4 regions of the Pseudomonas sp. JZ114 genome follow, and region 4 is predicted to be linked to each of the others. Evidence: predicted binding sites of a transcription regulator. Region 4 holds the regulator's gene; each other region holds the start of a gene.
The links. Region 4 encodes sigma-54, which starts transcription at its own class of promoters, with help from an activator protein. Its sites were predicted from a motif close to ANTGGCATNNANNTTGCTNT; they were not measured.
Positions count from the first base shown of each region.

Region 1 (7,204 bases), 850 kb from region 4:
GCCGACAGCATGCGTAAAACCGAGCAGCTGACTAACGAAAACGCCGCTGAGACTCGTAACGGTACGGCCTCCATGCGTGCTGCCTCAAAAGCACTGGAGCAGATCGCCCAATCGCTGGGCACGACGGCTACCGTGGTCAATAACCTGGGCGAGCGTTCACAACAGATTGGCGGGATCATTAGCGTGATCAGTGGCATCGCCGAGCAGACCAACCTGCTGGCGCTCAACGCCGCCATCGAGGCTGCGCGAGCGGGTGAGCAGGGCCGTGGCTTTGCCGTGGTGGCTGACGAGGTTCGCAGCCTGGCCGGCCGTACCAGTCAGGCGACGCGTGAAATTTCCGAGATGATCGGTTCGGTGCAGGAAGAAACCAACCGCGCCATGAGTTCTATCGATGAAGGCAACCGCCTGATGCAGCAAGGTTTGTCGCTTAACGGTGACGTTGCCCAGGCCCTGCAGCGTATTGAAGCGCAGATCGATCAGGCCGTAGAGCAGTTCACCAGCATTGCCCAGGCTACCCAGGAGCAGAGCAGCACGGCGACTGCCCTGAGCCGCAACATCCAGACCATTGCCGTCGATAACGCCTCCCAGCGCGAAGCGGCGGAAGAGCTAGCCAGCACGGCCTATGAGCTCAAGCGTCTGGCAGAAGAGCTGAGCCATGAGGTAAATCGCTTTAGCTGATCGATGCGGTAGCAGGCACAAAAAAGCCGGTGCAGAGGCACCGGCTTTTTTATGGGTAACGATCAGCGAACGATATGCAGGAAATGCATGTGCCGCTCGTACTGATCCAGAATGTCGCCGATCACGTCGTCCCGGCTCCAGCCCATCACGTCATAATCCTGACCGCCTTCCTTCAGGTGCACATCGGCGCGGAAGTATTTGCGATCCTCGCGCTCGTTCTGGTCGCTCTGTGTGTCCCCCATGACAAAGCTCGGCATGGCATACGCGCGCGGGCGAACCTCATACACGAACTCAGGGTTCTCCTCAGGACCGACCTCAATACGTACCCGGCCATCGTCGCCATCTTTTACGCTGACAAGATAGCTCTGCTTACGTAGTTCTTCAGCAACAGATTCACACGCAGGCTTAACCACCTCCCCGATGAAGCGCACCACGTGGGTACGACGCGGGAACATGGCCAGATTACGCAGGCGACGCTGCCAGCCACCGGCTGAACGAGGCGCAGGGCGAGAGATGTTCAGCGCCTGGTAGCGGATACCCCGCTTGGTGGCATCGAGCTTGAGCGCCTTGAGCAGACCCCACATCGAACAGAGCAGTGCGATGGTAAAGGGCAGCGCCGTGGCAATTGTCGCCGTTTGCAGGGCCTTGAGACCATCGGCCAGGAGCAGTGCAATCGCCACGATGCCCATGGAGGAGGCCCAAAATACTCGCTGCCAGATCGGTGTCTTGTCGAGCCCGCCTGAAGCAAGCATGTCGACGACCATGGCACCGGAGTCGGCCGAGGTAACAAAAAACACCACAACCATGATAATGGCCACTATTGAAATAGCCGACGCAAAGGGGAAATGCTCGAGGAAGGCAAATAGCGCCAGGGAGCTGTCTTTGTTCACGGCATCGCCTAGTGACGTAATGCCCTGCCAGGAGATCATGTGGATGGCGGTATCGCCAAACACCGTCATCCAGAACAATGTAAAGCCGGCCGGTACTAATAATACCCCGGAAACAAACTCGCGGATCGTGCGGCCACGGGAGATGCGGGCGATGAACAGGCCCACGAAAGGCGACCATGCCAGCCACCAGCCCCAGTAGAACAGCGTCCAGCCGCCGATCCAATCGTTGGGCTTATAGGCATAGAGGTTAAAGGTACGGCTGACAATCTCAGTCAGGTAGCCACCGGTGTTCTGCACAAAGGTTTGCAGAATGAACACGGTGGGCCCCAGGACCAGCACCATCAGGAGCAGCAGCACGGCCAGTCCCAGGTTCAGCTCTGACAGGCGACGAACCCCCTTGTCCAGGCCGGTAACCACCGACAGGGTCGCCAGGGCCGTAGTCGCAATGATCAGGCCGATCTGCACCGGTACCGACACTTCCAGGCCAAACAGGTAGTTGAGACCGGTATTGATCTGCGCGACGCCAAAGCCCAGGGATGTTGCCACCCCTAGAACGGTACCCAGGATGGCGAAAATATCCACCGCATGGCCGATTGGCCCGTAGATACGTTCACCAATCAGGGGATACAACGCTGAGCGCAGCGTTAGCGGCAGCCCGTGACGGAAGCTGAAGTACGCCAGGATCAGCGCCACGATGGCGTAGATGGCCCAGGCATGCAGGCCCCAGTGGAAGAAGGTGATGATCAACGCCTCACGGGCGGCGTCCACTGTGCCAGACTGGCCAGTGGGCGGCGACAGGAAGTGCATGACCGGCTCGGCCACGCCAAAGAACATCAGGCCGATCCCCATGCCCGCCGAAAACAACATGGCAAACCAGGTCGTGCTGCTGTAGTCCGGCTCGCTGTGGTCCGGGCCGAGCTTGATGTCGCCATAACGGCTGACGCCCAGAAAGACTACGGTCAAGAGGATCAGCGCCACCGCCAGAATGTAGAACCAGCTGACGTTCGTAATAATCCAGGACTGAATGAGACCAAAGACGCTTTGCGCGCTCTCGTGAAAGGCACTGGCATAGATGACCAGGATAAGGATAAGCAAGGTCGAGCCCCAGAAAACCGGGGGATTGAGGGTACGGGTAGGTGGTGATTGGCTTTCGGTGGCCATCAGGCACTTTCTCCTTTTCTGTCGGCGCCAAGGTGGCTGCAAAGGAGTGCCTAGCCGACCCGCTCCGAGGGTCGGCATTGAAACACGAGGTGGTTGTCGCTCAGGTCACCTCAGGCACTCGCGGGTCTGTACTGCAATGCTTCAGCCAGATGAGACCGCAAAATCTGCGGCTCTGCTGCAAGATCGGCTAACGTACGTGCCACCTTGATCACTCGGTGCAGGGCGCGCAGGGACAGCCCCAGCCGTTCACCTGCGCTCTCGATCCACCGCTGGTCGTCTGCCGTCAATGCACAGTGTTGGTGCAAGGCACGCAAATCCAGAAAGGCATTCGCCACCCCTTGGCGAGCCAGTTGCCGCTCACGGGCGGCGGCGACCTGTTCGGCAGCCTGTTGCGTTGTAAGGCGGCCGGAATCGTTCTTGGTGTCAGGGCCGCCCAGACGCACACTTTCCCGGGCGACAGTGATATGCATGTCGATCCGGTCCAGCAGTGGACCGGAAAGTTTACCACGATAACGTTGTACCTGATCGGGCGAGCAACGGCAGCGGCCGGCCGGATCACCCAGATAGCCGCATGGGCAGGGGTTCATGGCGGCGACCAGTTGGAAGCGGGCCGGAAAGCGGACACGGTCCCGGGCACGGGAAATCACGATCTCGCCACTTTCCAGCGGCTCGCGCAGGACTTCCAGCACCTTGCGGTCAAATTCGGGCAGCTCGTCCAGAAACAGCACGCCCTGATGCGCCAGAGTGATCTCGCCCGGGCGAGGGCGACTACCGCCACCCACCAGGGCGGGGCCCGAGGCCGAGTGATGCGGCTGCCGGAATGGCCGCTGCGGCCAGTGAGCCATGGGCGTGTGGCTGGCAACCGAATGAATTGCAGCCACTTCCAGGGCTTCGAATTCATTCAGGGGCGGCAGCAGACCGGGCAGCCGGCTGGCTAGCAGAGTTTTTCCAGTCCCAGGAGGGCCTGCCAGCAAGAGGTTGTGCGAGCCTGCCGCTGCAACCACCAGAGCGCGTTTGGCAGCCACTTGGCCCTGCACGTCAACAAGGTCGGGATAGGGTTGCTCCTGCCGTCTCAACCCCTGGGCTTCGTACGGCGTAAGGGGCGTCTGCCCGGTAAAGTGCGCTGCGATCTCCAGCAGATGGCCCACCGCGATGACTTTAAGCCCGCCAGCCAGGCTGGCTTCCTCGGCGTTTTCATGGGGCACGATCAGTGTGCGTCCGGCTTCCCGTGCGGCAAGCGCTGCGGGTAATACGCCCTGGACGGGGCGCAGTGCACCGGAGAGCGCCAGCTCACCCAGGCATTCGATATCGGCCAGGGCATCCGCGGGTAACTGCGCACTGGCCGCCAGAATGCCAAGAGCAATGGCCAGATCGAAGCGGCCACCATCCTTGGGCAGGTCGGCAGGAGCAAGATTTAGGGTGATGCGGCGTGCCGGAAAGTCGAAGCCTGAATTGAGGATGGCGCTACGCACGCGATCCTTACTCTCCTTGACGGCGGTTTCCGGCAGGCCGACCAGGGTTAATGCTGGCAGACCGTTGGCCAGATGCGCTTCTACAGTGACGCAGGGGGCTTCCACGCCCACCTGGGCGCGGCTACAAACGATGGCGAGGGACATGATCACTCCTTGATCAGTGTCCCGCCGGCCGGGTTATTCGGCGGTCGGCGGGGTGGGTTCCGTTTTGTTGTTCTGGAAAGCCATTTTGGCTGATGTCGGTGTGTCTTGTGCAGGCTGGGCGGCAGCAACAGGCTCTTTGCCCTGGCCTTCCAATTCGGCCAGGCGAGCTTCCAAGGCCTCAAGGCGAGCGCGGGTGCGTTCAAGGACCAGCATCTGGGTGTCGAATTCTTCACGGCTAACCAGATCGAGCTTGCTGAATCCGCTCTGCATCAGCGCCTTGAACTGGTTTTCGATATCGGCACGGGGCGAGCCTTCACCAAATAGACGGCTGGCTTGTTGGGTCAGGGAGTCGAGTAGCGCTTTGGGTGGGAACATACGCTTCATCCATTAAAAAGTGTTCGGACCAGTGTATCACGCTCCTTTCCAGCGCCAGGATGCCGGGCATCTGCACATTTTTTGGGCACTTCTTCCGGGCGCTGTGCGCCAAGATGGTGCGATCTGCTGTGAAATAGACGCTATCTCATTCAACCGAAGCGCATAGAGGCGTTGCGCCATGCGGCTTTGCACGAAATGGCAAGGTTTCTGCTTTAGCCGTTATGACAGAGGCATCACGCACCAGGGATGCGGAAGCGAAGCGGTGATTGCTTCGTAGGCGGGCGAGGGTGGCGGCGAACCGTTTTAGAGCGGGGCGACGTTACAAAGCCACAGACTGCGCTTAGACTTGAGACGGGGTTCGTTCCTGGGGCAAGTCCACTTTTCGGGAGAAGTTCATGAAACTAGTCACCGCCATCATCAAGCCGTTCAAGCTCGACGACGTCCGCGAGTCGTTGTCCGAGATCGGCGTTCAAGGCATTACCGTCACCGAGGTCAAGGGTTTCGGTCGCCAGAAGGGGCACACGGAGCTATACCGTGGCGCCGAGTACGTTGTCGATTTCCTGCCAAAGGTGAAGATCGACGTCGCCATTGCCGATGACCAGCTCGACCGTGTCATCGAGGCCATTACCAAGGCAGCCAACACCGGCAAGATCGGTGACGGCAAGATTTTCGTTGTAAATCTGGAACAAGCCATCCGCATCCGGACCGGCGAAACCGATACCGACGCTATTTAAAAAACACCGTACTCCATACCCCCAAAGCCCCAGGAGAACATCATGACTCTGCGCAAGTACGCAGGGCTAGGAGCCCTTTTGTCCCTCGCTATGCCGAGCCTTGCTATGGCTCAGGAAGCAGCGGCGGAGCCGACGTTGAATAGCGGCGATACGGCATGGATGCTGGTGTCTACAGCACTCGTGCTTTTCATGACCATTCCGGGTCTGGCGCTGTTTTATGGCGGCATGGTTCGTGCCAAGAACATCCTGTCGGTAATGATGCAGTGTTTCGCCATTACCGGCCTGATCAGTATTCTCTGGATGATCTACGGTTATAGCCTTGCCTTCGATACCACAGGCATGGAAAAAGGCGTAACCAATTTCAATTCCTTTATTGGCGGTTTCGGCAAGGCCTTCCTGAGTTCCATTACCCATGATGGGCTGACAGGACCGGCTGCGCTGTTCCCCGAAAGCATTTTCGTCACCTTTCAGATGACCTTTGCGATCATCACCCCGGCGCTGATCGTGGGTGCATTCGCCGAGCGCATGAAGTTCTCTGCCATGCTGGTCTTTACCGGTGTGTGGTTCACCCTGGTCTATGCACCGATCGCCCACATGGTGTGGAGCGGTGACGGTGGCCTGATGTGGGATTGGGGCGTGCTGGATTTTGCTGGCGGCACCGTGGTTCACATCAACGCCGGTATTGCTGGTCTCGTGGCTGCCCTGGTGCTGGGCAAGCGCAAGGGCTATCCGACCACCCCGATGGCACCGCACAACCTGGGGTATACCTTGGTCGGCGCCGCCATGCTGTGGGTGGGCTGGTTCGGTTTCAACGCAGGCTCCGCCGTTGCGGCAAACGGCACTGCCGGCATGGCGATGCTGGTTACCCAGATCGCAACCGCCTCGGCAGCTCTGGCCTGGATGTTTGCTGAATGGATCACCCACGGTAAGCCCAGCGCCCTGGGGATTGCCTCGGGTGTGGTTGCCGGTCTGGTGGCCATTACTCCGGCTGCCGGTACAGTCGGCCCGATGGGTGCGCTGATCATTGGTGCGGTCTCGGGTGTGATCTGTTTCTTCTGCGCCACCAGCCTCAAGCGCAAGATTGGGTATGACGATTCCCTGGACGCCTTTGGTGTGCATGGCGTCGGCGGTATCGTGGGCGCGCTGCTGACCGGTATCTTCGCAGCACCGGCTCTGGGCGGCTTCGGCACCGTGACCGATATTGGCGGCCAGCTGTGGATTCAGCTCAAAGGCGTGCTGTTCACACTGGTGTATACCGGCATCCTGACCTTTGTCATCCTGAAGGTGATCGACATGGTCATGGGCCTGCGTGTCAGCGATGAGGAAGAGACCGTGGGTCTGGACCTGACGCTGCACAACGAGCGTGGTTACAATATGTAATAGCGAGCCGGCTACCGTTTGTCGGTCAAAAAAGGGCGCCTTCGGGCGCTCTTTTCGTATGCGCGAAAGAAAGTCATTTTTCGTGCGTTATTGCCCGGAACACCCGCTCGCAGCCCCGGTCTGAACGTCAGCTTTAAAGAGCCTCTTTGTTTTTTCGAAAGCCGCGCTAGAATGCGCGCCCAGCAAGCCTAGGAGTCCGCCATGTGGCATCAGCGACAGATCACGCTGCGCGCCCGAAGCCGTGGATTCCATCTCATCACGGATGAGGTGGAATCGGCCTTGCCCGAACTGGAAAGCTGTCAGATCGGGCTGCTGAACCTGTGGCTGCAGCACACGTCGGCTTCATTGACGATCAATGAAAATGCCGACA
Region 1 covers NZ_CP069256.1:178,570-185,773, forward strand. Annotated here, with positions in the region: gene JQR90_RS00845 (methyl-accepting chemotaxis protein) at 1-678, shown strand, start outside; gene JQR90_RS00850 (BCCT family transporter) at 741-2,729, opposite strand; gene JQR90_RS00855 (YifB family Mg chelatase-like AAA ATPase) at 2,840-4,345, opposite strand; partial or broken gene JQR90_RS00860 (accessory factor UbiK family protein) at 4,475-4,720, opposite strand; gene glnK (P-II family nitrogen regulator) at 5,116-5,454, shown strand; gene JQR90_RS00870 (ammonium transporter) at 5,497-6,834, shown strand; gene JQR90_RS00875 (secondary thiamine-phosphate synthase enzyme YjbQ) at 7,036-7,204, shown strand, end outside.
Region 1: a site for sigma-54 is predicted at 4,915-4,934, ahead of glnK (P-II family nitrogen regulator). Genes of this name have one in related genera too.

Region 2 (7,204 bases), 630 kb from region 4:
ATCTGACGAACAGCTTCGTCATCATCACAGAATACAACACCAAGGTTCAGGGCTTCCTGGTGCGCTCCGTCGAGCGAATCATCAATATGAACTGGGATATGATCCAACCGCCACCCAAGGGAACCGGTCGTGATCATTACCTGACGGCTGTTACGCGTGTCGATAATCAGCTGGTTGAAATTATCGACGTGGAAAAAATCCTTTCAGAAGTAGCGCCTTCGGTCGAAACCATTTCGGAAGGTGTTATTGACACGGTTGTTCAGGCAAAAGCCGTTACCAAGCATGTGCTGATCGTCGATGACTCGTCTGTGGCACGTAAGCAGGTGAGCCGCTGTCTGGGAACCGTTGGAGTGGAAGTAACTGCGCTCAATGACGGACGTCAGGCGCTGAATTTCCTGAAGGACATGGTCGATAATGGTGAAAAGCCGGAGCGGGAGTTGCTCATGCTGATCTCTGATATCGAGATGCCTGAAATGGACGGCTATACTTTGACGGCAGAAATCCGTAACGACCCCCGGATGAGCAACCTCCATATCCTTCTTCATACCTCGCTGTCTGGTGTATTCAACCAGGCTATGGTTAAGAAGGTTGGAGCTAATGATTTCCTCGCTAAATTCCGCCCCGATGATCTTGCGTCCCGGGTTATTGAGCGTATCAAGGCAGCCGATGAAGGCTGAGATGATCAACGCTCTTCTTTTCTGATTCAGGAGCAGAACGGAAGTGTCAGCAGTTAATGCAGATTTTATGCAGTTCCGTGTCTTTCTTGAAAAGACGTGTGGAATCCTGCTTGGTGATAATAAACAGTATCTGGTTTCCAGCCGCCTCAACAAACTGATGGAGGCGGAAGGAATCAAGTCGTTGGGAGAGCTGGTGCAGCGTATCCAGACCCAGCCACGCAGCGGACTCAAGGAGAAGGTCGTCGATGCGATGACGACCAATGAAACCCTATGGTTTCGTGATACCTACCCGTTTGAGGTTCTGAAGAATCGCCTGTTACCGGAGTTGACCAAAGCCAACCCTGGACAGCGACTGCGTATCTGGTCGGCAGCCTGCTCGTCGGGCCAGGAGCCTTACTCGCTATCGATGACCATAGACGAGTTTGAGCGTAGCAGCCCAGGCCAACTACGCAGCGGTGTCCAGATCGTGGCAACAGATTTGTCCGGTGTAATTTTGACAGCGGCTAAATCGGGTGAGTATGACTCACTGGCAATCGGGCGTGGCCTTTCCCAGGAAAGACTGCAACGTAATTTTGACGTGGTTCCGCCGAATCGGTGGTCAGTAAAGCCCGCTATTAAAAGCCGCGTTGAATTCAGAGCGCTCAATCTGTTGGACAGTTATGCCAGCCTGGGCAAGTTCGACATGGTCTTTTGCCGCAACGTGCTGATTTATTTCTCGGCTGATGTGAAGAAAGATATCCTGACGCGTATTCACGGCACGCTCAAACCGGGAGGCTACCTGTTCCTGGGGGCGTCGGAAGCCTTGAACGGGCTGCCGGAACTCTATCAGATGGTCCAGTGTAATCCTGGCATCATTTACAAAGCGAAATAAGCCAAAGGCCCGACATGTCGGGCCTTTTCTTTTCCTGTCTTGCCATCCTTCCTGTCAAAGTTTTGCCGTCATCCTTGCCGCTTGCCCCTTCAAATACGGAAAAACCTTGCCGCTTTTGGCGCCGTAGCGCGCCTTATTTTTTTAAGCCATTGATATTTAAGGGTTTTAATAGTTGGCATGTGCATTGCTAAAGGGAGATAGCCCTTCTGGCAATAGGTTCATGACCATGAGTATCAGTTTCGATAAAGCATTGGGTATCCATCAGCAGGCGTTGAATTTCCGTTCTCAACGCGCCGAAGTGTTGGGCAACAACATTGCTAACGCCGACACGCCTGGATACAAGGCGCGCGATCTGGATTTCTCGGCCGTTCTGGCAGAGCAAGCCAGCAAGTCGTCGCATAGCAAATTCAACCTTGATACGACCAACACTCGTCATATCGAGGCTGAAGGTTTCGGTGATCTGTCAGCGGATGCTGCGATGCGCTATCGCATACCCACTCAGCCTTCGCTGGATCAGAACACTGTAGATGAGCAAGTAGAGCAAGCCAATTACGCAGAAAACTCTGTGCAGTTCCAGGCCAGCTTCACGTTGCTTAACAACAAATTCAAAGGGCTCATGTCTGCCCTTCGTGGAGAGTAACCATGTCCCTGAGTAATGTATTCAACATTGCTGGTACAGGTATGAGCGCACAGACCACGCGCCTGAATACCATCGCCAGTAACATTGCTAACGCCGAGACCGTTTCGTCCAGCGTGGATGAGACCTACCGTGCCCGTCACCCTGTGTTCGCAACCATGTTGAACCAGGCGCAGAACGGTGGCAGCGCTTCTCTGTTCGATGAGCAGGGCGAAGCTGGAACGGGTGTGCAGGTACTGGGCATCGTTGAAGACCAAAGCAATCTTGAGGCCCGTTACGAGCCCAATCATCCGGCTGCTGATAAAGACGGTTATGTGTACTACCCGAACGTCAATGTCGTGGAAGAGATGGCGGACATGATTTCGGCAAGCCGTGCATTTCAGACCAACGCTGACATCATGAACACTGCCAAGCAGATGATGCAGAAAGTCTTGACGTTAGGTCAGTAAGCGGAGATCACGCATGTCCACTATCAATACGAATACCAATAACGCAGGCGTTGCAGCATCGGCATTGACAAGTCTTACGAGCACTTCGTCAAAGGATGCTACTGCGTCTACCGATAAGAAAGGCAGTCTGGGAAAGGATGACTTTCTGCAGCTGCTGGTCACTCAGCTCAACAACCAGAACCCGCTAAGCCCTCAGGACAATAGTGAGTTCGTTGCTCAGTTGGCGCAGTTCAGTAGTGTTGAAAGCCTGCAGAACCTGAACTCTGCGGTTAACGGCATCGCAGGTACCTATCAGTCTTCGCAAGCGCTGCAGGCGTCGTCACTGGTGGGACGCTCCGTGATCGCCCAAACGGGGTCGTCCATGGTGGACACCTCGAAAAGTTTCAATGGCTCGCTGGTCATGCCGGCGGCCGGTAAGGATGTCACTGTCGGCGTGTACGACAGTGCAGGTTCGCTGGTCAAGACCATCGACCTGGGCGTAGCCAAGGCAGGCACTACCGATTTCATCTGGGATGGTACAGATGCGAAAGGTAATAAAGTTGATGCGGGAATTTATAGCTTCAAGGCATCTGCCGATATCGATGAAACGCGGCAAGCCCTGACTACTTATCTGCCGGCCACCGTCAATAGCGTAACGCTGGGACAGGATGGCGGTGAAATGCAACTTAACCTGGCTGGGCTGGGCAGCGTGACGCTGTCGCAAGTTCAGATGATTGGTCAGTAAGCCGGCAGTCCGGCAGAGGAAAGAATTATGTCATTCAATGTTGGTCTGAGCGGTCTGAAAGCAGCAAGCACTCACCTGAACGTTACCGGTAATAACATTGCCAACGTAGGCAGCACCGGCTTCAAGGCATCCCGTGCCGAATTTGCCGATATCTATGCAACGTCGATGTTTGGTGTAGGCAATAACACCACAGGCAGCGGCGTCTTGACTGCCAATATTTCCCAGCAGTTCACGCAGGGCACAATCAGCAAGACCGGCAATAGCCTGGACATGGCCATTAACGGTAATGGCTTTTACATCATGAGCAACAACGGTACGGAGACCTACACCCGTAACGGTACGTTCAGCACGGATAAAGAAGGCTATATCGTTGACAACTCGGGCAACCGTCTCCAGGGCTATCGCGCAGATGTCGATGGCAATATTGTGCCCGGCGCGGTGACTGACCTTGTGGTCGATACGACCAATCAGCTGCCTAAGGCCACGACTGCCGTAGCACAGACACTGACCTTGAACTCAAGCTCTACGGTACCGACGTCCACTACATTCGATCCTAATCTAGCTTCTAGCTACAACTGGTCTACCTCAGTCAGTGTGTTCGATACTCAAGGCAACGAGCACAACATGATGCAGTACTTCGTCAAGAACGATACAAACCAGTGGACCATGTATGTAACGGTTGACGGTCGTAACCCTGCAGATCCGACTTCAACCACACCGTATTCAGCGAACGTGAATTTTGACGCTGCCGGTCGCATGAGCTCAATTGCGTCGAATGACTTTCAGGTTGACGCAAACAATGTGCTGACCATGAATAATTGGGTGCCTGCTGCTGTTAAAGACAGCAAGGCTGATCCGGTCGTTTGGGGTGCCAATGGCGCGGCTGCCAACGGTGCTGGCGTTACCCTGGATATCACCAAAGTCACCCAGACTAACAGCAGCTCTGCGGTTACCAAGGTAACCCAGGATGGCTATACCACGGGTCAGCTGTCAGGTCTTTCCGTAGATGCCAGCGGCACGTTGTTCGCCAACTACACCAATGGCCAGTCGAAAAACATTGGTCAGACTGTTCTGGCTACCTTCGCCAACATGCAGGGCCTGCGTCCGGTAGGCAACACTAATTGGATCCAGACCGTTGCGTCCGGCGAGCCCGTTCGTGGTACTCCGGGTTCAGGTGTGATTGGTACGATCGAGTCCGGCGCACTGGAGGATTCCAACGTGGATCTGACGGCGCAGCTGGTAGACCTGATCGTTGCTCAGCGCAACTATCAGGCTAACGCCAAGACCATCGAAACTGAGAACGCCATTTCCCAGACGATCATTCAGATTCGTTAATTAGGGGAAGGATAGGTTTGCCGCTAGCGGCAACAATATTCCGGCGCTCTGACAAAAAGGCCTCATCCGAGGCCTTTTTCTTTTTAAATCAACTACTTAACTAATTTAAATAATATGGCACAGGCCTTGCTATAGATCCTGCATCGAAGCAATTCGCTGCAAAAAACCGTCGCTAGAGGATTCTATGGACAAGTTGCTTTACGTCGCTATGAGCGGTGCCAGCCAGAATGAAATGGCACAGCGTGCCCACGCCAACAACTTGGCGAACGTTTCCACTTCAGGATTCCGTAAGGATCTTGAGCAAGCACGCTCGATGCAGGTATTTGGTGATACTCATCCTTCACGCGTCTATGCCATGAGCGAGCGTCCGGCAACGGACTTTACGCCTGGCTCGCTTCAGGAGACCGGACGGAACCTGGATATCGCTATCGAGGGTAACGGCATGATTGCTGTCCAGGCGCCCGATGGTAGCGAGGCGTATGTGCGTACCGCCAGCCTTCAGATTGATGCATTGGGTCAGCTGCGTACTAGCGGCGGCTTTCCGGTCATTGGCAATGGCGGACCTATTGCGGTGCCTCCACAAGCCAAGGTGGAAATCGGTCAGGACGGCACAATCAGTATTCAGGCGCTAGGTGAGAGTCCTCGCGTACTGGCCGAGGTTGACCGCATCAAGCTGGTTAACCCTGATACCAAGCAAATGGAAAAAGGTCTTGATGGCCTGATCCACACCAAGAACAACCAGCCTGCAGCGCCGGATGCCAATGTCCGTGTGGCTTCGGGATTCGTAGAAAGCAGCAACGTGAATGCTGCTGAAGAAATGACCTCTGTTCTTGCCCTGGCCCGTCAGTTCGAGTTGCACATCAAGATGATGCGTTCGGCTGAAGATAACTCGGCTGCGATGGCAAAGGTTTTGCAATCCTAATTACCAGTTTGCATGAAACGCCGTAAAGCCGGCGCTTGAGGAGAACGCAATTATGATGTCTGCATTGTGGGTCAGTAAAACAGGTCTGTCCGCTCAGGACATGAACCTGACCACTATTTCCAACAACCTGGCCAACGTCTCCACGACGGGCTTCAAGCGCGACCGTGCCGAGTTCCAGGATTTGCTGTATCAGGTACGTCGCCAGCCAGGCGCCCAGTCCACTCAGGACAGCCAGCTGCCGTCAGGTCTGCAACTGGGTACTGGTGTACGTATCGTAGGTACCCAGAAAAACTTTACCGAAGGTAGCCTGCAAACCACGGATCAGCCGTTGGACATGGCCATCAACGGTCGTGGTTTCTTCCAGGTTTCCATGCCGGACGGCACGATTGCCTATACCCGTGACGGTACTTTCCACCTGAACTCTGATGGTCAGGTCGTTACCGCCAATGGTTTCGCGCTGGAGCCAGCGATTGTTGTTCCTGCCGAGACCAGAACCTTTACTGTGGGTGAAGACGGTACGGTGTCGGTAACCACTGCTAACAATGCGGCGCCGCAGGTGATCGGCAACCTTCAGACGGCTGACTTTATCAACCCGGGCGGCCTGCAGGCTGTAGGCAACAACCTGTTCATGGAAACCGCTGCCAGTGGTGCTCCGCAGAATGGTACCCCTGGCTTGAATGGTCTTGGCACCGTCATGCAGCAGACATTGGAAAACTCCAACGTAAGCACCGTGGAAGAGTTAGTGAACATGATCACTACTCAGCGCGCTTACGAGATGAACTCCAAGGTCATCTCCACCGCTGACCAGATGCTTGGCTTCGTTACTCAGAACCTGTAATCGCTTTTATTCGCGAGGTCGTTGTTTGTATGAACCGCCTTCTTGCTCTTGTTCCCGCGCTTGGCGCTGTATTGCTGGTTGGCTGCGTAGCACCTGCTGCTCAGCCAAACGATCCGTATTACGCGCCGGTGCTGCCGCGCACGCCGATGCCGGCTGCGCAGAACAATGGCTCCATTTACCAGCCTGGGTTCGACCAGAACCTGTATACCGACCGCAAGGCGTTCCGCGTGGGTGACATCATTACCATCACGCTGGAAGAAAGGACTCAGGCGAGCAAGAACGCGAGTTCGGATATTTCCAAGGACAGTTCGGCCAATCTTGGGGTCAGCTCCCTGTTTGGCACCAAGGCACAGATTGGCAACCCGCTTTCGGGTGGCAACCTGAACCTGGGCGCCCAGTTTGACGGCGCTCGAGAGAACAAGGGTGATGCCAAGGCTGCACAAGGCAACAGTCTGACGGGTTCTTTGACCGTGACGGTGGCAGATGTGATGCCCAACGGAGTATTGGCCGTCAGGGGTGAAAAATGGCTGACGCTCAACACAGGTAATGAGCTGATGCGCATTTCTGGACTGATTCGTGCAGACGATATCAGCACCAATAACACCGTGTCTTCCACTCGGGTAGCAGATGCACGGATTACCTATTCCGGTACCGGGGCATTTGCCGATGCCAGTCAGCCGGGTTGGTTGAGCCGCTTCTTTACTAGTCCGCTATTTCCGTTCTGAGGCGTGAAATCATGTTGAAACATCTA
Region 2 covers NZ_CP069256.1:1,656,109-1,663,312, forward strand. Annotated here, with positions in the region: gene JQR90_RS07770 (chemotaxis protein CheV) at 1-677, shown strand, start outside; gene cheR (protein-glutamate O-methyltransferase CheR) at 721-1,548, shown strand; gene flgB (flagellar basal body rod protein FlgB) at 1,775-2,188, shown strand; gene flgC (flagellar basal body rod protein FlgC) at 2,191-2,634, shown strand; gene JQR90_RS07790 (flagellar hook assembly protein FlgD) at 2,648-3,358, shown strand; gene flgE (flagellar hook protein FlgE) at 3,386-4,693, shown strand; gene flgF (flagellar basal-body rod protein FlgF) at 4,878-5,615, shown strand; gene flgG (flagellar basal-body rod protein FlgG) at 5,668-6,453, shown strand; gene flgH (flagellar basal body L-ring protein FlgH) at 6,483-7,178, shown strand; gene JQR90_RS07815 (flagellar basal body P-ring protein FlgI) at 7,190-7,204, shown strand, end outside.
Region 2: a site for sigma-54 is predicted at 1,720-1,739, ahead of flgB (flagellar basal body rod protein FlgB). Genes of this name have one in related genera too.

Region 3 (7,204 bases), 1.7 Mb from region 4:
GAGCCAGCGCCGTGCTGCTGTTTCACCTGTCAGGCAGAGCGCGGTAATACGGCCCGCCTCGATACGAACCCGCTTACCCACCTGGCGGCGTGCATCGTCATAGGCCATGACCGGTCCGTCCAGCAGGTTAAGACTGTTATAGATTTGTGCAAGCAGGGCCTTGTCCGGTGACTCCCCATGTGCAGCGCGAATAAGCAGGGCCGGACGGTCACGGCCAGTCAGGGTAAGACTGGCATGGCTAAAGGTTTCAAACAGTGGGCGCAGGGTTTCGAAGCGCATTTGTACATGGCCTTCTACCAGTGCGTACAGCTCCCAGGGGAGTTCTACTTTTTCCACTTCAATGCCGGCATGTTTGAGCTCCGGTTGCTTGGAGAGCGGATCGAATTCCGAGAGGGTGAGGGCATTGATACCGAGCCCTTTGAGAAAGCGATCCCCCCAGTGCATGGGCAGGAACGCTTGACCCGGTCTGATGTTCTCGTCCGACTCGACACGGACCAGAAGACTGCCGCGACGGCTTTTGACACGGGTCAGCTGGCCGCTCATCAGCCGACGGCGGCGCATGTCGTCCGGGTGCAGGGAGAGAAGTGGCTCCTCCACATGGCTGAATAACCGCGCCGCCGTGCCGGTACGGCTCATGCCATGCCACTGGTCGCGTAGGCGGCCAGTATTGAGGGTCAGCGAATAGCGGGCATCACGCTTCTCTTTCGGCGCGGCGTACTCGTCGGCAACAAAGCGTGCCCGCCCCGACGTTGTGGGAAACACACCGTTTTCATACAGGCGGGGCGTGCCCTGGCTGGCGCCGGTGGGAAACGGCCATTGTTGGGGCCCATGGGCATCGATCAGCGAATAGCTGATACCGGAAAGGTCCAGGTCACGTCCTGTCGTCAGGTGCTTGTATTCCTCAAAGAGCGCTTCAGGTGTCGGGAAGGCGAATCGGCTGCTTTGCTCAGGGTACAGGCGGCTTTCCAGCCGGCGGGCAAAGTCAAGCGTGATGGCCCAGTCCGAGCGTGCTTCACCCGGTGCGGAGATGGCGCGGCGCACATGGCTGATGCGTCGCTCGGAGTTGGTTACCGTTCCTTCCTTCTCGCCCCAACTGGCCGCAGGAAGCAGCAGGTCGGCATAGCGACAGGTTTCGGTCGTGAAAAAGGCTTCCTGAACCACTACGAACGGACAGCGGGCCAGGGCTTCATGAATTTTGGCCTGATCCGGTACGGACTGAGCCGGGTTGGTACAGGCAATCCAGAGTGCCTTGATTTTGCCGCTGTGCACCGCATCGAACAGTTCGATAGCCGAAAGGCCGGGCGTTTCAGGCAGCGCGTCGATACCCCAGTAAGCCGCGACTTCGCTACGGTGAACAGGATCGGCTACCTCACGATGACCAGGAAGCAGGTTCGACAGGCTGCCGGTCTCACGTCCTCCCATGGCGTTGGGCTGGCCGGTCAGCGAGAAGGGACCGGCACCGGGTTTGCCGATCTGGCCTGTTGCCAGGTGCAGGTTGATCAAGGCTGAGTTCTTGGCCACGCCTGCAGTGGACTGATTCAGCCCCATGCACCAGAGCGACAGAAACGCGGGCGATTCGCCAATCCATCGGGCGCAGGTCGTCAATGCTTCTACGGTAATGCCGCACAGCTCTGCCACCATGCTGGGGTTATAGTCTCGCACCAACGCTTTCAGGGCATCAAATCCCTCGGTATGGGCATCGATATAGCGACGGTCGGTCCAACCCTCCCAGAGCAGCAGGTGCAGGATGCCGTGGAAGAGCGCAACATCGGTGCCCGGCTGAATGGCCAGGTGCAGGTCGGCCAACTCACAGGTGTCGGTACGGCGCGGATCGACCACAATGATTTTCATGTCGGGTCGCTGGGCCTTTGCTTCTTCCAGGCGTCTGAACAGGACTGGATGGGCATAGGCCATGTTGCTGCCTGCAATCAGCAGGGTCTGTGCGTGTTCGATATCCTCATAAGAGCAGGGTGGCGCATCGGCTCCCAGGCTGCGCTTGTAACCGACCACCGCGGACGACATGCATAGCCGGGAGTTGCTGTCGATGTTGTTGGTACCGATCAGGGCACGGGCCAGCTTGTTGAAGGCATAGTAGTCCTCGGTCAGCAGCTGGCCGGAGATATAGAAGGCCACGCTGTCCGGGCCATGCTCGCGGAGGGTGTCGGCAAAGACGGTGGCAGCGTGGTCAAGCGCGCTGTCCCAATCGGTCCGGCTGCGTGCCAGCGTCTTGCCCAGGCGTAGTTCGGGATAGAGCGCACGTGCATCCAGATCGCCGGTCAGGTGCAGCGTAGCGCCTTTGCTACAGAGCCTCCCGTAATTGGCTGGATGAGCCGGATCGCCCGTCACATTCAGGATGCGAGTACCGTCATGTTCGATCAGCACGCCACACCCTACGCCGCAATAACAGCAGGTTGAAGCAGTGATCTGGGTAGCAGCGCCATCACGCGGCTCGTGAGGATGGATGGTCATGGGGTGCTCCATTCTGTTCACGTGGGCCCGGCGGCGAGCCAGGTCAAACGATTAGGCGGCAGTCGTGCTGGCAATGATGTGAGCGCTGCGGCGCGTCTTCTCCAGAGCGAGATAGACGCGTCCGTCTTCTACCCTGACCGGATAACGGTGGGCACACCCTACATCCGGGGCCAGGGCTTCACCGGAGTCGAGAGCGATCTGCCAGTTGTGCAATGGGCAGGCCACGGTCTTGCCAAAGACGATGCCCTGAGACAGCGGGCCGTGCTTGTGCGGGCAACGATCATCCAGGGCAAAGACATCGTCAGAAGACGTGCGGAAGAGAGCAATGTCGCCTTTGGGACCTTCGATGACCCGGGCGCCCAGTTGAGGGATATCGGTCAATGCGCAGATGTTCAGCCAGTTCATGAGGTAATCCTGTTCAAGTCGCGTAAAAGGGATACGCGATGGGCCGCTCCGTAGGAGGGTGGTGAGCGAAGCGATACCCATCGATCAAGAGACGTCTATAGCGCCGCCACCGGAATCCGTTCGAATTCCTTCTTGAGCGCCGTCTGTTCGATGCGCGCCTTCCAGGGGTCCTGTTCCAGCGACAGGGCGAACATCAGCTGCTGATAGAGGCCTTTGCGCCGCTCGGCATCGTCCAGAATGGCAGTCTTGATGTGCTCAAGGCCCACGCGCTGCATGTAGTGCACGGTCCGTTCGAGGTAGAAGGCCTCCTGGCGGTACAGCTCGATAAAGGCCAGGCTGTACTCCATGACCTCTTCAGCCGTTTTCACCTTGGTAAAGAATTCGCCAGCTTCGGTCTTGATGCCGCCATTACCACCGATATACAGCTCCCAGCCGGAGTCCACACCAATGATGCCCACGTCCTTGATACCGGATTCGGCGCAGTTGCGCGGGCACCCGGAGACGGCCAGCTTGACCTTGTGCGGTGACCACATGCCGAACAGGGCATGTTCCAGATCAATTCCCATCTGGGTCGAGTTCTGGGTGCCAAAGCGGCAGAACTCGCTGCCCACGCAAGTCTTCACGGTGCGGATGGATTTGCCATAGGCATGGCCGCACGGCATGTCCAGATCCTTCCAGACCCCGGGCAAATCCTGCTTCTTGATACCCAGCAGGTCGATGCGCTGGCCTCCGGTGACTTTCACCATGGGCACCTTGTATTTGTCGGCCACGTCCGCAATACGACGCAGTTCCGCTGCGCTGGTTACGCCGCCCCACATACGGGGAATAACCGAATAGGTGCCGTCTTTCTGAATGTTGGCGTGTGCGCGTTCGTTGATGAAGCGGGACTGCGGATCGTCCTTGGCTTCGCTCGGCCACGTGGAGATCAGGTAGTAATTGAGTGCCGGGCGGCAGGTGGCGCAGCCATTAGGCGTTTTCCAGCCCAGGGCCGTCATGGCTTCGGGAATGGTCGTCAGGTGCTGCTCACGGATGGCCTGACGAACGAAGCCATGGGTATGGTCAGTGCAGTTACATACCGGTTTTTCGCTCTTGGGCTTTACATCGGCCGCACCGCCCACCGTATTGATCAGGATCTGCTCCACCAGACCGGTGCAGGAGCCGCAGGAACTGGCCGCCTTGGTGTGCTTTTTCACCTCATCCACGGAGAGCAGGTTGTTTTCAGTGATGGCCTTGACGATAGTGCCCTTGCAGACGCCGTTGCATCCGCAGACCTCCATTTCGTCGCTCATCAGCATGGCCTTGTCCTGCCCCTGATGGCCCGCATCGCCTATGGCATGCTCGCCAAACATGAGCAGGTCACGGATTTCGCTAACGTTGTGATTCTCACGAATCTGGCGGAAGTACCAGCCGCCATCTGCCGTATCGCCGTACAGGCACGCGCCGACGAGAATGTCGTCTCTTATCACCAGTTTCTTGTAGATACCGCCGATAGGATCGGAGAGGGTGATCTCCTCACAGCCTTCACCGCCCATGAAGTCCCCGGCAGAAAACAGGTCGATGCCCGTAACCTTGAGTTTGGTAGACGTCACCGAGCCGTGATATTCGGCGGTGCCCTGAAGGGCCAGATGATTGGCACACACCTTGGCCTGTTCGAACAAGGGGGCTACCAGGCCATAGGCAATGCCTCGGTGCGCTGCGCATTCTCCTACGGCGAAGATGTCTGGATCTGAGGTGCGCATCGTATCGTCGACGGTCAGGCCGCGGTTACAGGTCAATCCGGCCGATTCGGCCAGCGTATAGTTGGGACGAATGCCGGCAGCCATCACGACCAGATCAGCAGGTATTTGATCACCATCGGCGAAACGAACGGCGCAGACACGACCGTTGCCGTCATCGAGCAGCTCGGCGGTCTGCTTGGGCAGCAGAAAGTTGAGGCCACGGCTTTCCAGGGCGGTCTGCAAAAGGTTGCCAGCCGTCTTGTCCAGCTGGCGCTCCATCAACCAGTCACCGATATGAACGACGGTGACATCCATGCCGCGTAGCTTGAGGCCGTTGGCCGCTTCCAGACCCAGGAGGCCACCGCCGATAACCACTGCGTGGCGATGCGTGGCTGCCGTATCGATCATGGCTTGGGTATCGGCAATGTCACGATAACCAATCACACCCTCCAGATCCTTGCCCGGAATGGGCAGAATGAAGGGGTTGGAGCCGGTGGCAATGATGAGTCGATCATACTCTGCCACGGTGCCGTCTTCGGCTATGACGCGGCGGTTCTGGCGATCGATTTCCGTAACCCTGCGATTGAGATGCAGCTCGATAGCGTGCTCGGCGTACCAGTTGAGATCGTTCAGGACGATCTCCTCAAAGGTCTGCTCGCCAGCCAGAACGGGGGATAGCAGGATGCGGTTGTAGTTCGGGTGTGGTTCTGCGCCAAAGACCGTTACGTCATACAGGTCAGGGGCGAGTTTGAACAGTTCTTCCAGGGTGCGTACCCCAGCCATGCCATTACCGATCAGTACCAGCTTGAGCTTTTTCATCAGGCGTCTCCGCAAGCTGCCCACCGGGCGTGCTTGAAATCGAGGCAACAAAAAAGGCGTCCCGCACATGAATGCGAGGACGCCTTTGTCCGGTCCCGTTATCGGCCTGCATAGGCCTGTCGGGGGAGCGCTGCCGTTCGCCGTTGAAGGCTGCGCTTGATGTCTGCCTAGAAACTAAGCAGGGGACGTGCCAAGAATGTAACTGCCTGACCGCGCTCTATTTTTTGTCAGGAGATCCTGATTATTCTGAGCTTTTGTGCACCACTTTGAAGCGCATTGCACACTATCCGTGCGAACTTTCCTTGATAGGCGTGACGTTCTGCGTACTGGACGTTGGCCGATCACTGACCCAATTAACCTTGGGGAAAATACGGTGGAAAGGTTTGGGCATAGGCTCGATGTGCTTTTCGCGATAGTTGTAAAAGACAAAACCGCACTTGGCGAGCGCAATGGTGGTGTCGGTATCCGGCCGAGTAATGCGGAAGATGATATCGCCCCCGTATTTATTGAAGTCCATGACCCCAATGTCAAATTGCAGCTTGTCCCTTGCAAAGGCTTCAGCCAGATAAACGGTCGCAAGATCCGTCACCATGGTACCAATGCCATCCTCGGCACCATCCCGGATACCGTAGTAAAACATGAAGCGTGTACGAGCTTCTGAAATCATGGAAATCATCGACTCGTTACTCAAGTGGCCACCGGCATTGATGTCGGTACTGCGGACCGTTTGATGGGTAGTAAAATAAAACTGGTCGCTTGGAAGATTGAGTTCGATGCGGGCCATGAGGAGCTCCCTATGATCTTCTTATTGAGGGTTATGCTTGGAGCTTAGCAAGCATGCCGTCTGGAATCACGGTTCCTTCTCTCTTTTACACCCTTGAGGGGCAGTTTGAGAAGCAATTAAGTGAAACGTTTTTACAAGGCTTTCTTCACGAAACGTTGACGAGCCCCTCACCACACTTTTGTCATCTTATTTCAAGAGTTGTACGAGATGCTGAAGTTGAGACCGGTTCGTCCCGAGTGGCTCACGCTGATCGTGAGTGCGGCTTTCCTGATTTTTTACAACGTCCCACTGTGGACTCACCTGTTCGACGTGGTGACACCTCTCGATATGAAAGGTGTGCTCACCTTGGGCGCAGTGGCTGTTCTGTTCTTGGCAGCGTTCAACCTGATTCTGACCTTTTTTGCCTTTCGCTGGGTTTTCAAGCCGCTGCTAAGTGTGCTCTTTCTGAGTGCCGCAGGGGTTGCCTATTTCATGAACCAGTACGGTGTCATGATCGATACCGAGATGCTCCGTAACACGCTGGAGACTGACACGGCTGAAGTGGTGGATCTGCTGTCATTCAAGCTGGCTGCCTATCTGCTTCTGCTCGGCGCGCTGCCGGTCTGGCTGCTCTGGAGGACACCGGTTCAGTATCGCCGGTGGCCGCGCGAGCTGTTGAACAAATCCATTGCCAGCGGCCTAACCGCCGCGGTTATAGTCGGCGTGGCCATGCTCAACTATCAAAGTCTGTCTTCCCTGTTCCGTAACCATCATGAGATCCATATGCAGCTGACGCCCAGCAATTCTGTGGGTGCCTTGATCAGCTATGTTCATGACGCGACGGCCAAACCCAAGGGTCCGCTGCGCGAGATCGGTACGGATGCTGTACGCCTGGCGCCCGTCAGCGCCGGTGCGCACAAGACATTGACTGTTCTGGTCGTTGGGGAAAGCGCACGTGCCGACAACTTTGGCCTGGATGGCTATGGCCGCGATACAACGCCCGAGCTGCGCCAGGAGGAGGGCGTGATCA
Region 3 covers NZ_CP069256.1:2,699,050-2,706,253, reverse strand. Annotated here, with positions in the region: gene JQR90_RS12650 (nitrate reductase) at 1-2,469, opposite strand, end outside; gene nirD (nitrite reductase small subunit NirD) at 2,521-2,874, opposite strand; gene nirB (nitrite reductase large subunit NirB) at 2,970-5,411, opposite strand; gene JQR90_RS12635 (thioesterase family protein) at 5,695-6,195, opposite strand; gene JQR90_RS12630 (phosphoethanolamine transferase) at 6,403-7,204, shown strand, end outside.
Region 3: a site for sigma-54 is predicted at 5,587-5,606, ahead of nirB (nitrite reductase large subunit NirB). Genes of this name have one in related genera too.

Region 4 (7,204 bases):
AACAGGCGACTACTCACGGGGCGCTGCCGGTTATTGGGTCGAAAACGGCGAAATACAGTTTCCGGTGCAGGAAGTCACTATTGCAGGGCGTCTTCAGGATATGTTTCGCAACATCGTTGCGATCGGTTCGGATGTAGATCGTCGCGGTGGTATTCGAACCGGATCGGTGCTGATTGAGTCCATGACTCTGGCCGGACGTTGATTCAAACTTTTGCGCCTGCCAATCAAACTACTGTAGGCAGGCGTAAAACGTCGCTTTCGTTTGTCGAATCTGTTAGATATGTTATTGATAAATAATCTCATTTCTTATGAGGTCTGGTTTTATGGGGTGACAGGTCTTTAATTCTGTCCAGTTAACCCATAGCTAATAACTTCCAGCGTCAAGCCTCCTTGGCGCGCTTCACTCAGCAGTAAACACGTGAACGTTCGAGCAACACGGGTCTGCCCTTAGGCAGACGATAGTTATCCTCACATCAGGAGACGACATCATGCCTCATACGCTTCCAGCTTTACCCTATGCCTACGATGCACTGGAGCCTCACATCGATGCGCAGACAATGGAAATTCACCATACCAAGCATCATCAGACCTACATCAATAATCTGAATGCTGCGCTCGAGGGGACTGGCCTTGAGTCCTTGCCGGTAGAAGAACTGCTGACTCAACTGGACAAGCTGCCTCAAGATAAGCGTGGTGTGGTAGTAAACAACGGCGGCGGACATGCCAACCACTCTCTGTTCTGGACCGTTATGACTCCGCAAGGCGGTGGTAACCCGGAAGGTGAATTGGCTCAGGCTATCGATTCCCAGCTGGGCGGTATGGACGCATTCAAAGAAGCCTTTACCAAGGCTGCGGTGTCTCGCTTTGGCAGTGGCTGGGCATGGTTGAGCGTGACGCCTGAAAAGAAACTGGTTGTTGAAAGTACACTTAACCAGGACAGCCCCATCATGAATGGCAATACGCCTATTCTGGGCCTGGACGTATGGGAGCACGCATACTACCTGCGTTATCAGAACCGTCGTCCGGAATACATTGGTGCCTTTTACAATGTAGTCAATTGGTCTGAAGTTGCTCGTCGCTATCAGGCAGCAATGGCCTAACGGGGTACAAGCGTCGTGATCTTCGCGGTGTAAGAGGTTCTTGCACCGCGTCCTCTGATCTTTTTTTCGCCTCAGTAGGCCTATGCGTTCGATACAGACGTTTTTATCAAGTTATCTCGGATTGGCGTTGTGTATCGTCTTGCTGTTTATTGGGGGCACTCTTCTTCAGTTCGAAGCCTTACAGGCGCTATTTCAAAGACCTTCCATGCAAAGCGCAGTGAAAGACGGCATGCTCTGTGCGCTAGGCACTGCGCTCGGTGCGCTCCCCGTACTTGCCGTTTCTCGTATTTCTGAGCGTCTGTCCAATATCATGTTGGGCTTTGGTGCAGGCGTCATGCTTGCGGCTACTGCCTTTTCTCTTTTATTGCCTGCATTGGATGCAGGGGGCTCGCTAGGGTATTCCAAGTGGGGCAGTGGAGCGGTAGTCAGCTGTGGAATCATGCTAGGCGTTCTTGGCATGCTAGGGTTGGAACGTGTCATGCCGGAGCAGGAGTTAGAGCAGCGTGATTCTATTTCCGCCGTAGAGCCGCGAATCCTACTGTTCGTTGCAGCCATTATTCTTCATAACATTCCCGAAGGGATGGCTGTCGGTGTAGCCGCAGGTGGTGCTGTTGACGGGGCAGAGAGCCTGGCGCTTGGGATCGCCCTGCAGGACTTTCCGGAAGGGATGGTGATTGCGCTGGTGTTGGCTGGAGCGGGCGTAAACCGATATAAAGCGGTGGGCATTGGCGCAGCCTCAGGGCTGGTTGAGCCGCTTTTCGCAGTCATTAGCGCCTGGCTGGTCAATTTCAGTCAGATGATGCTGCCCTGGGGGCTGTCGCTGGCAGCAGGTGCCATGCTGTTTGCCGTAACCCACGAAGTCATTCCTGAGGCGCACCTTAAAAAGGGTCACCGCAGTGCTGCCACCGTCGGGCTCGGCATTGGTTTTTGTCTGATGATGGTAATGGATACCGCGTTAGGGTAGGGGAGCGTGGGCGATCATTCGCCTTCGTCGAACCGGTTGTTGATCAATTCAATCAATGCCTGCAAGGCTTCTTCGCTCTGTTCGCCTTCCGTTGCCAAGTGAAGCATCGTGCCTTTGCCGGCAGCCAGCATCATGACAGACATGATGCTTTTCCCATCGATTGTGCTTTCAGGGCTTCTACCGACTCTGACTTCGCAAGGAAAGCGCCCAGCCACACCGACGAACTTGGCCGCTGCGCGTGCATGCAGCCCTAGCTTATTGATGATGGTGATTTCTTGGGCGGGCATTACGTTGAGTGTCCTTAATCGCTATTGTCCAGGTAGGTCGCGGTGGCGAATCTGGACTTTTTTCAGTTTTGATTTGAGAGCTGTTCCCAGTCGCTGGGCAATGTAAACCGAGCGGTGGTGGCCTCCCGTACAGCCAATCGCAATCGTTACATAAGAGCGATTGTTAGCGGCGAAATTGGGCAGCCATTTAGACAGGTAATTATAGATGTCTTGGTAGAGCTCTTCGACCTCGGTTTGCTCCTCCAGATACTCGATCACGGGTTGATCTAGACCTGAAAGCTCCCTGAGCTCTGCTTTCCAATAGGGATTGGGCAGGAAGCGGATATCGAAAACCATATCTGCGTCAACCGGGAGGCCCCGTTTGAAACCGAACGACTCGATTAGAAACGCAGTGCCAGGCTCGGGTGCATTGAGCAAGCGTAGCTTGATCATGTCCTTGAGCTGATAGAGATTCAGATGAGTGGTGTCGATCTTCAGGTCAGCCAGATCGGCAATAGGCATCAGCAGCTGACGCTCATCCTCGATGGCTTCAGCCAGCGAACGATACTCGCTCGTAAGCGGATGACGACGGCGGGTTTCCGAGAACCGTTTGAGCAGTGTCTGATCATCTGCATCCAGATACAGCACATCGCAACGGATATGGCGTGATCTGACTTGCTCAAGCAGCTCGGGAAAGCGTTGTAGCTGGCTAGGCAGGTTGCGGGCGTCGATAGACAGGGCTATCTGAGACTGAGCCCCTTCGGATTCAGTCAGGGCGCGCTCGGACAGGTCCGGTAAAAGACCGGCAGGTAGATTATCGATGCAATAAAAGCCGTTGTCTTCCAGCACATCTAGTGCTGTGCTTTTGCCAGATCCGGAGCGTCCACTGACGATAATCAGATGCATGTTAATGACCGCTTTGGGCGTCGATAACTATTTGATAGAGCCCATTGCTAGTAGTTGCATGGCGCAGTCGGTCGCGGATTTCAGCCTTATCCAGCATGGCTGCAATCTGGCGCAACAACTCCAGATGCTGCTCGGTAGCGGCTTCGGGTACGAGCAGGACGAAAATAAGGTCTACTGGCGCTCCGTCGAGTGAGTCGAAGTCTACCGGTGTTTGCAGGTGGCACAGCACACTAATAGGCTCCTTGGAGCCACTCAGGCGGCAGTGAGGAATAGCTATTCCATTGCCGAAACCGGTCGACCCTAACTTTTCTCGGGCCATGAGGCTTTCGAAAATTGAGTGAGCGTCTTGCCCTGGCAAGTCAGTCGCAGCAATTTCAGAGATCTGCTGAAGCACGCTTTCTTTACTGACCCCTGGCACGCTCACGTGTGAGCGGCCAGGGGTCAGAATGGTTTCTAATCGAATCATAGGGTGATGTTAAGTCTCAACGGACGCCCAACCCTTGCTGCCTCTCGAGCTGTTTCTCTTTGTGTTTGATCAACTGGCGGTCGAGTTTATCGGTGAGAAGGTCGATGGCAGCGTACATGTCTTCATGTTCGGCATTTGCAACGACAGACGCACCTGCAACATGCAAGGTGGCTTCAACTTTCTGTTTCAGTTTATCGACCTGCATGATTACCTGAGCACTGGTAATGCGATCGAAGTGGCGTTCAAGTCGGGCGAGCTTTTCTCCAACGTAGCTGCGAAGGGAGTCGGTAACATCCAGTTGATGCCCACTGATGTTGACTTGCATACCGCGTTCTCCTTATTGCCGTGGTGTAACAGGCAGGCATTAGGCCTGCCGAAGAAACACTGTTGAGCGATAAGCGCCTCTTTTCCCCGCGCTCGCAGTCCGCTCGTGGCGAGCCGCCTAAGTCTAGACCAGCCTTTTCCGTTCACTCGATGGAGCAATGCCCAGCGACTCACGGTATTTGGCTACAGTCCGACGCGCGACCTGTATGCCTTGTGACTCCAGTAAACCAGCGATCTTGCTGTCGCTCAATGGCTTTTTTGCATTTTCGGCGGCAACAAGTTTTTTGATGATGGCGCGAATGGCGGTCGACGAGCATTCACCGCCCTCAGCCGTGCTTACGTGACTGGAGAAGAAGTATTTCAATTCGTATATGCCACGAGGCGTGTGCATATACTTTTGGGTGGTCACACGAGAAATTGTGGACTCGTGCATGCCAACCGCCTCGGCAATATCGTGAAGTACGAGTGGTTTCATGGCTTCTTCGCCATACTCTAGAAAGCCACGCTGATGCTCGACGATTTGCGTCGCAACCTTCATCAGGGTCTCGTTACGGCTCTGCAGACTCTTGATGAACCAGCGAGCTTCCTGCAACTGGTTACGCATGAAAGTGTTATCTGCACTGCTGTCGGCACGTTTCACGAAACCGGCATATTGTGAGTTTACGCGTAGCCGCGGCACCGCCTCCTGGTTCAGCTCAACCAGCCAACGGTCATTGTGTTTGCGCACGATGACATCAGGAACCACGTACTCGGCTTCACCTGATTCGATCTGGGAGCCTGGTCGGGGGTGCAGGCTTTGAATCAGCTCGATTACGTCGCGTAACTCATCTTCCTTGATCTTCATGCGGCGCATGAGCTGGCTGTAATCACGGCTGCCTAGGACGTCCAGATAATCTGTGACCAAGCGCTTGGCTTCCGCCAGCCGTGGTGTTTTGCCTGGAAGCTGATTGAGTTGCAGCAGCAGGCATTCCTTGAGATTACGTGCGCCTACGCCTGCCGGTTCGAACTGTTGAACACGGCGTAAAACTACTTCGACTTCATCAATCTCTACCTCAAGCTCAGGATCTAGCGAGGCGTGTATGTCTTCGAGTGATTCTTCGAGGTAGCCATCATTATTGATGCCGTCGATGATCGACATGGCGACCATGCGATCCACGTCCGACATCGGGGCCAGATTCAGTTGCCAGAGAAGATGGCTCTGCAGACTTTCACCTGTCGATGTTCTGGATGTGAAATCCCATTCATCGTCGTCAGAGCTCGGAAGGCTGCTCGCGCTTGTCTGATAGATATCTTCCCAGGCGGTATCGACGGGAAGCTCATTGGGGATACGGTCACTCCATTCGGACTCGTCCGACTCAGAGGTCTCTATCGAGGGAGCCGTATCCTTGAACGTAACCTCCTGGCTACCAGGATTCGATAGCTCCTCGCCATCGGCAAGCGGGTCGCTGTGATCAAAATCATCGCCTTCTTCTTGCCGCTCGAGCATGGGGTTGGATTCCAGGGCTTCCTGAATTTCCTGCTGGAGATCAAGCGTCGAAAGTTGAAGCAATCGAATGGCCTGTTGCAGCTGAGGAGTCATGGTCAGCTGCTGGCCCATCTTTAAAACTAACGATGGTTTCATGGCTGCGGGCTTAGCACCTTAATCTACAGACGCGAACTGCGCCACGGAGCCCACCAGATAATTTGGTAGGGATGAGCAAATTATATGCCTGGTTTTTACCCTTTTGCCTAGAGGCGGAATTCGTGCCCCAGATAAACTTCCTTAACCAGGTCGTTGGCCAGCACGCTTTCGGCATCGCCTTCAGCAATCAGCTGTCCGTCATTCACAATATAAGCCATCTCACAGATTGTGAGGGTTTCCCGAACATTGTGATCCGTGATCAAAACGCCAATGCCTTTGGCTTTCAAGTGGCGAATGATTTGCTTGATATCACCCACTGAAATAGGGTCGACACCGGCAAAGGGCTCATCCAGCAGAATGAACTTGGGCGCCGTGGCTAGGGCGCGAGCAATCTCGACGCGACGACGTTCCCCACCCGACAGGCTCATGCCTAGGTTGTCACGAATATGGGTGATGTGAAATTCTTGAAGCAGCGACTCGAGCGCCTGGGTGCGTCCGTTTCGGTCCAGGTCCTTGCGTGTTTCAAGGATGGCCATGATGTTGTTGGCCACGGTCAGCTTGCGGAATATCGATGCTTCCTGGGGGAGATAACCGATACCTGCCTGCGCTCTGCCGTGCATAGGCAGGTTGGTGACATCCTGGTTATCGATCAGTACACGGCCATGATCGGCGTTGACCAACCCTACGATCATATAAAAGCATGTCGTCTTGCCCGCACCGTTAGGTCCGAGCAGTCCCACGATCTGGCCGCTTTCGATGGTCAGGCTGACATCCCGGACCACTTGGCGACCCTTATAGCTCTTGGCCAGATGCTGGGCTTTGAGCAGTACTGTCATTGAGCTTGCCCCGGCTGCTGGTCTTTGTTCTTGGGCTGGATGACCATGTCGATACGCGGTCTTGGTGTGGTGATCTTGTTACCGTTTGCACGGCCAGCATTCACGATCTGGCGCTGGGTGTCGTAAACGATCTTTTCGCCTTCGAACGTATTGCCTTGCTGTTCAACGCGTGCCTGGTCGATCAGTACGATTCGGTTTTCATCCGCATAGTACTGGATAGTCAGGCCGTAAGCCTTCACCGTATCTTTGTCCGCAGATGGCTTCTGCTCATAGTGAGCCGGCTTGCCAACGGCAGTTGCAACCTTGATGTTGCCGTTGTTGTCCTGGGTGATGGTCACGGTGTTACCCGTGATCTTCATCGTGCCTTGGGTAATGATGACGTCGCCTCGATAAACCGCTACGTTCTGCTTGTCATCGAGTTCGGCGCTGTCGGCCTGTACCCGGATAGGCTGGTTGCGGTCAGAAGGCAGAGCCCAGGCGTTAACGCTTCCGAACGTAGCGCCCAGGGTTAAAAGAAGGGGTAGAGATTTAACGAACCTCATGCTGGCCTCTTACATTGGACAGCAGGAGCATTCTGCCGTCATTCAGGTACGCTTTCATGCCTTTCGCTGTGGTCACGCTATTAGCGGCCTCAATCTTAACGGCTTGCTCAGTCTGCGCATAATTTTTGTCAGGAAAAACAGTCATTCGCGTCGTCGTCATCACGATAGGGCGGCCCTTT
Region 4 covers NZ_CP069256.1:1,027,050-1,034,253, forward strand. Annotated here, with positions in the region: gene pmbA (metalloprotease PmbA) at 1-202, shown strand, start outside; gene JQR90_RS04760 (superoxide dismutase) at 489-1,100, shown strand; gene JQR90_RS04765 (ZIP family metal transporter) at 1,183-2,064, shown strand; gene JQR90_RS04770 (HPr family phosphocarrier protein) at 2,079-2,351, opposite strand; gene rapZ (RNase adapter RapZ) at 2,373-3,236, opposite strand; gene ptsN (PTS IIA-like nitrogen regulatory protein PtsN) at 3,238-3,702, opposite strand; gene hpf (ribosome hibernation-promoting factor, HPF/YfiA family) at 3,719-4,027, opposite strand; gene JQR90_RS04790 (RNA polymerase factor sigma-54) at 4,151-5,647, opposite strand; gene lptB (LPS export ABC transporter ATP-binding protein) at 5,755-6,483, opposite strand; gene lptA (lipopolysaccharide transport periplasmic protein LptA) at 6,480-7,025, opposite strand; gene lptC (LPS export ABC transporter periplasmic protein LptC) at 7,012-7,204, opposite strand, start outside.